DNA from 3 places in the Proteus sp. G2626 genome. Region 1 is predicted to be linked to each of the others. Evidence: predicted binding sites of a transcription regulator. Region 1 holds the regulator's gene; each other region holds the start of a gene.

Evidence for each region. Region 1 encodes LexA, which represses DNA repair genes until DNA is damaged. Its sites were predicted from a motif close to TNCTGTATGTACATACAGNA; they were not measured.
Region 2: the regulator LexA is predicted to act here: its motif matches at 1,698-1,717, upstream of GWJ05_RS12670 (metal-dependent hydrolase).
Region 3: the regulator LexA is predicted to act here: its motif matches at 1,922-1,941, upstream of dinB (DNA polymerase IV).

What each region holds. Positions count from the first base shown of each region.
Region 1 covers NZ_JAABNH010000007.1:400,389-403,678, reverse strand. The annotation lists gene plsB (glycerol-3-phosphate 1-O-acyltransferase PlsB) at 1-640, opposite strand, end outside; gene GWJ05_RS04255 (diacylglycerol kinase) at 771-1,142, shown strand; gene lexA (transcriptional repressor LexA) at 1,270-1,881, shown strand; gene zur (zinc uptake transcriptional repressor Zur) at 1,991-2,521, opposite strand; gene ssb1 (single-stranded DNA-binding protein SSB1) at 2,797-3,290, opposite strand, start outside.
Region 2 covers NZ_JAABNH010000027.1:34,308-37,597, reverse strand. The annotation lists gene GWJ05_RS12680 (YniB family protein) at 28-567, opposite strand; gene hxpB (hexitol phosphatase HxpB) at 767-1,435, shown strand; gene GWJ05_RS12670 (metal-dependent hydrolase) at 1,734-2,300, shown strand; gene GWJ05_RS12665 (L-cystine transporter) at 2,543-3,290, shown strand, end outside.
Region 3 covers NZ_JAABNH010000028.1:41,261-44,550, reverse strand. The annotation lists gene GWJ05_RS16080 (TonB-dependent siderophore receptor) at 1-765, shown strand, start outside; gene dinB (DNA polymerase IV) at 847-1,902, opposite strand; gene GWJ05_RS16070 (glycerophosphodiester phosphodiesterase family protein) at 2,136-3,008, shown strand; gene GWJ05_RS16065 (CsbD family protein) at 3,101-3,290, shown strand, end outside.

The sequences.
Region 1 (3,290 bases):
CTGGTAATTTCGGACCAACGGCCGCTAAACGCTGGCGAGAAAAATGAATACGCGCAACGCGGGCAAGCTTTCGCGCTATACTGGTGTCAGTTCCGTGTTCGTTCGCCATTTCACGCATTGATACAGTGGGTGAAAAACGAACAAAACTGTCACGCCCCAGCCAAAGGATCGCGATAAATTTTTGGATACCGTTAAGCACACGTAAATGCGGGACGCCATTGTGGCCTTCACGGCCAGGCGAGCGACCAAACATTACAGAAACAGGCAACATTTCGATATCAAGATGCGGATTATTACGATGTGCATCAAGATAAGCGTGGAATGTTTTCACGGAATCTTTACGAGGATCAGGTGAGTAGTAACGGAATACTCTTGGGCCGTCATCAATAAAGACATACGCAGGGAGCTTCGTTCCACTTATCTCAATGGGTTTCAGTGGATCAGGTAATCCTAAAGATAAACATTGCTGTCTTAATGTTAGTAAGTCTGCCTTTGAATGATAAGGCAGCACATAAAGAAAAGATCGCGACGAATCCAACCCTAATTCAGTGATAGGATCAGTCGGAACTCGTTTACTTTTTACCAGTAATTTTAGTGGTAAATTCAATGTGTTATAATATAGTTTACGCCAAGCTGACATAAATAGTTGTAGCCTCTTATTAGCAATACTTCGAAAGCATAACAGAAAGTCTTTCGTAGATCTGTGGTGCTGTGACAATATTAATAGAGAAAAGTGGCAAAATAATCGTTTGTTTTCGATAGAGTTTATTATGACTAATCAAAATAAAGGTCTTACCCGAATCATCAAAGCTGGTGGCTATTCATGCAAAGGCATTCGTGCTGCTTGGATAAATGAAGCCGCTTTTAGACAAGAAGTCATTGTGACCTTGGTTGCAATTATCCTTTCATTTTTCATTGATGTCAGTGGTCTAGAGCGCATTTTACTCGTTGGTTCCGTTGTATTGGTTGTAATTTTGGAACTGGTAAATAGTGCCATAGAAGCAGTTGTCGATCGAATTGGATCTGAATACCACGAATTATCAGGACGTGCAAAAGATATGGGTTCTGCCGCCGTTCTTATTGCTATTATATTGGGATTATTTATTTGGGTAACCATTCTTTGGGGACATTTCTTCGCATAAAGTTAAAAAATTCTATTTTTGTCGAAGAATAATCCAAAGATGCGTATTTTATATTCATTTAAGGTTTCAAATCGTCATATACCTGTATATACTCACAGTCTGACTGTATAAACAAACAGGGGGCGGAATGAAAGCATTAACTGCAAGGCAGCAGCAGGTTTACGATTTGGTTCGTGATCACATTTCGCAAACGGGTATGCCACCAACACGGGCTGAAATAGCTTCCCAACTTGGGTTTCGCTCACCAAATGCGGCAGAAGAGCACTTAAAGGCGCTTGCTCGTAAAGGTGTGATAGAAATTATCTCTGGTGCATCTAGAGGTATCCGTTTGCTAATGGAAGAAGAGCCAGAAGGATTGCCATTAATTGGGCGAGTCGCTGCTGGTGAACCATTGTTAGCGCAAGAACATATTGAAAGCCATTATCAAGTTGATCCAATGCTATTTAAACCAAGCGCAGATTTTTTATTGCGCGTTAATGGTATGTCGATGAAAGATATCGGTATTATGGATGGCGATTTACTTGCTGTACATAAAACGCAAGATGTTCATAACGGGCAAGTGATTGTGGCACGTATTGAAGATGAAGTGACCGTAAAACGCTTTAAGAAAAGCGGTAATAAAATTGAGCTTCATGCAGAAAATCCAGAATTTTCACCTATTATCGTCGATTTACGCGAGCAAAACTTTACTGTTGAAGGTTTAGCAGTAGGGGTTATTCGTAACGGTGAATGGTTGTAATTTGTACCAAAATAAGTCAACACAACTTATTTTATAAAGATGCAGATGATGGGTAAAACCACAAAATCATCTGCATTTTTCATTTGTAGAATTTCTAGCAGTAATGCAATCAACGAGGCTTATAGTCGCCGGTTTTTTTCTGCTTTAGATTATCATCCATACTGTGATCATGATGACAACCTTCAGGGTGTGTACACTCTTGTGCTTCATGGCACTGTGAACATAACCCATGAATTTCTATTACGCTGTGGCGCAGATGAAATCCACTCTCTTTTGCCAGTAATGAAATCGCATCTTCAATTTTATGGCTGTTCTTTTCAGTGACAGATAAACAACGGTCACAAATTAGCATTACTGACGTATGTTCAACATCATCAAAATGATGACAAAGCACATAACTGTTGGTGGATTCTATTTTATGGATAAATCCTTGCTCAAGTAAAAATTCTAGCCCGCGATATACCGTGGGTGGCTTTGCTTGTGGTTCAACTTGGCGTAATAAATCCAATAAGTCGTATGCGCTGATAGCAGAAGGTTGCTGCATTATCAGACGCAATACTGCCAGACGTTGTGAAGTCAGGCGAACACCTCGTTTCTGGCAGAGCTTTTCTGCCTGAGCGAGCAATTTCTCTTCATTCATGGGGATCAGATGCTCTCAGACGTTGTTAATGATCCAAATCCTATCATATTTTTCAAGAGCAAACCTTTGTGTAAAGTGGGGTTTTGTGAAAATAACCTCGGCTCTTAATTTTCTTTTAAAAGAAGATGCTGATGGAAACAACGATGTTTTGTATCTGAATTGAAAAATTTTCATCTTGTAACGCTATTTTAGAGGATGATATGTAGTGACGATAAGCAACAAAAAACCCAGCCTAAGCTGGGTTAATTTTTTAAAGGTTTTAAGATTAAGCAATCTTAGAACGGAATATCGTCATCAAAATCCATTGGTGGTTCATTGCTTGGCGCTGGCGTTGCTGCGGGTTGTTGTGCTGGGCGAGATTGTGCGCCACCGCTAAATTGTTGTGATGCTTGTGGCTGTTGTGGTTGACCCCAACCGCCTTGACCACCTTGTGAAGGTGCATTATCTTGACCACCACGGCCACCTAACATCTGCATTGTGCCGCCGATGTTAACGACAACTTCAGTGCTATATCTGTCTTGGCCGCTTTGATCTTGCCATTTACGTGTTTGTAATTGACCTTCGATATACACTTGTGAACCTTTACGCAGATATTCGCCTGCAATTTCCGCTAATTTTCCGAAAATTACCACACGGTGCCACTCGGTTTTTTCTTTCATTTCACCGGTTTGTTTATCGCGCCAGCTTTCTGATGTTGCCAGTGTTAGGTTAGCAACTGCACCACCACTTGGCATATAACGGATTTCCGGATCCTGCCCTAAATTACCGA
Region 2 (3,290 bases), on a different contig from region 1:
CTATCCTCGTTCATTATAAATGCCCTATTACCATCCTAAAAATTTCAGTAAGAAATATCCAATTGCAATGACAATAATCGGCGATAGATAAAGCACCATAATTTGAGTAAAAATAGTATGTCGTGGTAATTTGATATTTTGTTGCAATTCTTCTGCAGTAACACCACTTTTCATGGCTCGTTCAATAATAAGCTGATCTTGTATATTTTCTTTTAAATACTTAACTTGGCGATAGATTCGTAATCCCGATGCACTAAACGCCAATCCAACAAACATAAAAAGAAAAATAACAAAGAAAGTGATATTTTCTTGGCTAAACCCCATTTGTGTATTAGGGATAGGTGAGTTTTGCCAAAAGAAATCTAAAAACGGTGTATTAAATTGCGCCATTTCAGCGAGTACACGAAAAAAATCATTGATCACTGCATTAACGCCATCACCACTTGGACGTTGTATTGTAGCCAATCCTATCAACGATACAGCTGTAGAAATAAAAGCAGGAATAAAAATAAGCCAGCCAAGAACGCGCTTTAAAATGGCATATAATCCTGCATATTGATAACTCATCACATCCTCACTAGTAGAATTCGTCAATATTTATCTGTTTATCGTAGTCTAATTAACGGCTAATACGACAATATATTAATAGTAGCCATTCTCTCTATTTATTTTACTAAATAAATAAGAAACTGATTAAAAAGATTTTCTTTGTAACTCTTGCTACAATCGCCATTCGACAACATAGACCTTATTTATGGAGAGTAACATGTCTTTTAAATTCCCTATTGAAGCTGCTATTTTTGATATGGATGGTTTATTAATCGACTCTGAACCATTTTGGCAGCAAGCAGAACATGAGGTCTTTGCTGAATTAGGCGTCGATTTATCCCTTTCATCGGCAATGCCCGATATGGTTGGATTAAGAATAAACGAAGTCATTGATTTATGGTATAAAGCCTCACCATGGCAAGGCGTTTCAAAACAAGAAGCTAAACAAAAAATGGTTTCTCGTGTTGTCAAACTGGTTGAAGAGACCAAGCCACTATTACCCGGTGTCGAGTATGCTTTAGAACTTTGTAAATCATCAGGGTTAAAAATTGCATTAGCATCAGCTTCTCCTGATTTCATGCTTGAGCGAGTATTGGAATTATTTAATATTCGCCATTATTTCTCAGCTGTCGTTTCTGCTGATGAATTACCACACAGTAAACCACATCCAGAAGTCTACCTAAATGCAGCCAAAGCACTTGATCTCGATCCCATTCATTGTGTTTCATTAGAAGATTCTCGTAATGGTATGATTGCCTGTAAAGGTGCGAGAATGCGTTCTATCGTTGTACCCGCTACAACACAATTTAATGATAAGCAGTGGGGTTTAGCGGATGTGAAAATTGCCTCTCTTAATGAGTTAACACAACGACATTTATTAGGCTAGCTTTTATCAATAAAAGGGATATTTTGCTTTATTAGATATCCCTTTTATTTTGCTTTTAACATTTTCCTCATCAATTCTATTCTTTAAGTTTTCTCACTTATTTGACTTAATGTCATTAGTACTAATTTTACTTTTAGCTTTTTATCCTAAATTCGATCATTTTTAAATCAATCAAATAAAATATTTCCGTTATTGCTTAATATTTAAGGCAATTTTTATCTTTTTTGTCTGTTAGTTATCATCAAAACCTTTTATACTTTATCACTGTATAAATGAACAGCAAAAGAACAGACAAGGAATGACTGCAGAAGGACATTTACTTTTTTCTGTTGCAACACTTGTGTTAGCACAGAAACTTGAAATAACGCCAGCTCTTGCTCATGGTGATTGGTTTCACATGATCCCTGCTGTCTTATTAGGCTCACTTTTACCAGACTTAGATCATCCCGGCTCTATCCTTGGACGATTGTTCCGTATTATTTCGTTGCCCTTATCAAAACTTTGTGGTCACCGAGGTTTCACTCATAGCCTACTCGCATTTTGTGGTTTAGCCATTTTATGGGAAACCCAAGTTTCACCACGTTGGGAAATTTCAGTAGATATCTTTCATGCGCTTTTACTTGGTTATCTTAGCCATCTCATTGCCGATATGTTAACCCCTGCTGGTGTTCCTTTCCTATGGCCTTTAAAAATGCGCTTTGCGCTACCCATTTTAGGCAAAAAAAATAATAAAAAAGGTGAACGTTTTATCTCTGTGCTTATTCTTGTAGGTGCACTTTTTTTGCCACCACACCTTACTGTTACATTGCCTTCGCAAGTCAATAGCTGGTTACAGATGTACCACGACAAGCGCACTAATTTTTAACACCCTCTGACAAAACCCTACGATTCTCTATTTATTTATAAATTTTTACACCTTTTTATACCTATTTTCTTGTCTTTATAACTAAACGATTATATAAAAGAATAATTAATTATAAAAAGTTATTAACAATCCTGTTACCCTATAACGAGTTGATGCTGTTATATCCTTTCTTACTATTTAAGAACTCATATCGCATACAATCGTCTAAATTATATAAATAAAGATCTCGTTGGAGAGTTAAGATGAATTTTCCGTTAATCATTAACGTACTCGTCTTTGTTGTGTTATTACTCGTCTTGGCTAAATTAAGTCAACGTCAGTGGAGCCTTTCAAAGAAAGTCCTTGTTGGTTTAGTTTTTGGTGTTGCTTTTGGATTAGCGCTACACGCATTCTATGACTCACATGATCCTATCATTAAAGAATCTATTCTTTGGTTTAATATCGTGGGTAATGGTTATGTCCAGCTATTACAAATGATCATTATGCCATTAGTTTTTGCCTCTATTCTTAGTGCCGTTGCTCGTTTACACCAGGCATCATCGCTAGGTAAAATCAGTGGCTTAACTATTGGTACTTTATTATTTACCACTGCTATTTCTGCATTAATTGGTATTGTCATAGCCAATTTATTTGGATTAACCGCAGAAGGCTTAGTGCAAGGTGAACAAGAAGCACAACGCTTAATTGCACTTGAGCAAAATTACATGGGTAAAGTTTCTGACTTAACCATGCCTCAACTTATCTTGTCATTTATTCCTAAAAATCCATTTGCTGATTTAACAGGTGCAAGTTCAACATCCATTATTAGTGTTGTTATCTTTGCCACTTTCTTAGGTATGGCGGCGCTGAAATTACTCAAAGAAGATCAGCCTCGTGGTGAAAAAGTATTAGTTGCGATTGATTGCTTACAGTCATGGATCATGAAACTGGTTCGCATTGTTATGATGTTAACCCCTTATGGTGTTATGGCGCTGATGACTAAAGTTGTTG
Region 3 (3,290 bases), on a different contig from region 1:
ACCTCATATGATCAGCAAGATGATCATAAATTAACGGGTCGTGCTGGTCTTTTATATGCTTTTGATAATGGTATTTCATCTTATATAAGTTATAGCACCTCTTTTGAACCTAATTTACAAACGCGTAGAGCACCAGGTGCACCACCATTTGATCCAAGTGAAGGACGCCAATTAGAAGCGGGAATTAAATATTTCACCCCTAATCAACAAACATTAGCAACGCTCTCTGTTTATCAATTACAACAGCGTAATGTGACTAACTATAATGCCGAAAAAGCCTATTTTGAACCCGTGGGTGAAATTAGAAGCCGGGGTGTTGAAGCTCAAATTAATAGCCAATTAACTGACAATATTTCATTAATTAGTAGCTATGCTTATACCGATACCGAAGTAAGAAAAACCATTATTACGGGAACACAAGGGAAAGAATTACCAAGAGTTCCTAAGCACATGGCCTCATTTTGGGGTCAATATGATGTAATCTCTGGGTTACTTAATGGTGCTAAAGCGGGCTTTGGTGTGAGATATGTGGGTGTATCTCAAGGTGATACTAAAAATACAGTCAGTGTACCTGCGGTAACGTTGTATGACGCAATGGTAGGCTATTCTTTAGGAGAATTATCACCATCTTTAAAAGGAGCTGAAATTCAACTAAATATGAATAATATTGCGAATAAACATTATGTTGCCTCTTGTGCAGGTGATACTGCATGTTTTTATGGCATTGGTAGAACGATGACAGCAACGATGAATTATCGCTGGTAATGCTACATAAATTAACTATGCAGCAAATAAATACCCTAACCATAGCCAATCTGTTGATCGGCTATGGTTTTTTTTAAATTCTTATAACGCTAAAAGAAGCTGTCGCTCTATTTGTGGATCTTGCAAAGTGACATGAAACCCGATTAACCGTACACCTCGCCCATTTCGGCGCTCATGCCATGCTTGATAGGCAATATTTATTAAATCGGCTTTTTCTAAGATAGGATGAGTATGCTCTTGTGTCGTTAATTGAAAATCATCAAATTTCAGCTTAACGCCTTGCCTTGCTATCCTTAGATCAGGTTTAACTTTTGTGAGACGTTTTTCTAATTCGTTATACAACCCATCAAGTAATACTAAGCAGTCATCCCATGAATTAATATCTGTCGCAAAAGTACGCTCAACACCTACCGATTTTCTCAGTCTATCCGGGTTTATTTGACGAGCATCAATACCATGACTACGTTCCCATAAATTTTGACCAAACTTTCCAAGTGCTTTAACCAGAGAAATAACATCCGTACGACGAATATCTGCACAGGTTTCTAATCCCATGTCTTGTAAACGTGCAAACGTCACCTTTCCTACACCGGGTATTTTGTTGAGTGGTAATTTTAGAATAAAATCATCGACTTGTTCTGGTGTAATAACATATTGTCCGTTTGGTTTATTGATATCAGATGCAATTTTGGCAAGAAATTTAATTGGTGCAATACCCGCTGATGCCGTGAGATTAAGTTCGTCAACAATCTGTTGGCGAATTTCTTGGGCTATCAACGTTGCAGAGCCATGACAGTGCTTACTTTCCGAAACATCAAGATATGCTTCATCAAGTGAAAGAGGCTCAATAAGATCAGTATAACGAGAAAATATATGGCGAATTTTTGCTGAGGTTTCTTTATAGAGTGCCATTCTGCCGGGCAAGACTTTTAAATGAGGACATAGTTTCAATGCTGTGGCCGTTGACATAGCACTACGTACACCAAAGCGACGTGCGAGATAATTCGCGGTGCAGATAACGCCTCGGCTAGAAGCATTTCCACCAACCGCAATTGGGATCTCTTTTAGTGCTGGATTATCACGCATTTCAATCGCCGCATAAAAACAATCCATATCAACATGAATAATTTTACGCATACAATCACCTCACCTCATTTACTGTTTAAATATACAGTAAGTAAATATTAACTGCAATTTTTATTCGTTCTCATATCCCTAGATGTAGGTGTATTTCTCATAAAAGTCTGAATTAGTCTGTTTATTTATAGAATTGTCACAAAGTGATGCTAGATTGTTTTTGCTTGTTGATTAATTACATTTACTTTAATGATTGTTTTGTAACTATATATAAAACAAGGAAATTATTTTTCATGATCAAATTATTTATTGCTATTTCTCTCTTTTTTTATTCTGTAATTCTTATGGCATCCCCTAAAATTATCGCACATCGTGGTGGCACCGCTGATGCACCAGAAAATACTGAAGTTGCTATAAAAACAGCACTCTCTAATCAAGCTGACGCAATTTGGATCACGGTTCAATTATCGAAAGATAACGTTCCTGTACTTTACCGCCCTAGTGATTTAAAAAGCTTAACTAATGGACAAGGTGCTGTTTCTGAATTTACTGCACAACAACTTAAACAATGGGATGCAGGCTATAAATTTGGAGAAACACAGCAATTTCCTTATCGAAACAAAGGGGTTACTATTCCCACCTTAGATGAAATCCTAACTCAATTTCCTACTACTCAATTTTATCTTGATTTAAAATCGCCAGATGCTGATCCCGCAGTTCAAGGCGAAGCATTGGCCTCTGTTCTCAGTAAACATAATGCACTTGATAGAACTCGAGTTTATTCCACTAACACAGCCTTTCTTGAAGCACTACCTACCAATGTAGAGCGTTTTGAAAGTCGTGATATCACTCGTGATATCCTTGCAAATATAACGATGAGTCACATTTGTTTATTACCTGAAAATTTAGATATTACTCGTTGGTATGGACTTGAATTACATCGAAAAGTAGAGGTTGTTGAAAAATATACTTTAGGCGAGGCACGTTCGGCTTCAATTCTTAGTTGGGATAAAGATGCAATGTCATGTTTTCGTGCTGGTGGCAATGCTCATATTGTTCTTTTTGGTATCAACACCGAAAAAGATTATATTCAGGCTACTGAATTAGGCGCTGATGCAGTTATGGTCGATTCTCCAGCTAAAATGAAAGCATTTAGAAAAGAGTAAATAAGTCGATTTAGGCATTCACTTTTATCTTCACTTCATTCTCTTCTACACTTAATCATGTTATCTGATGGAAATAAGTAAGGAGGAATAAAATGTTAAACAATAAAATTTCGGGTGATTGGAATTTATTCAAAGGAAAAGTAAAAGAAAAATGGGGAAAAATCACCCATGATGAACTTGATGTTATCGAAGGCACTCGAGAGCAATTGATTGGTAAACTTCAAGAGCATTATGACTATTCCTACGAAGAAGCCAAAAAAGAAGTTTTAGAGTGGGAGGGAC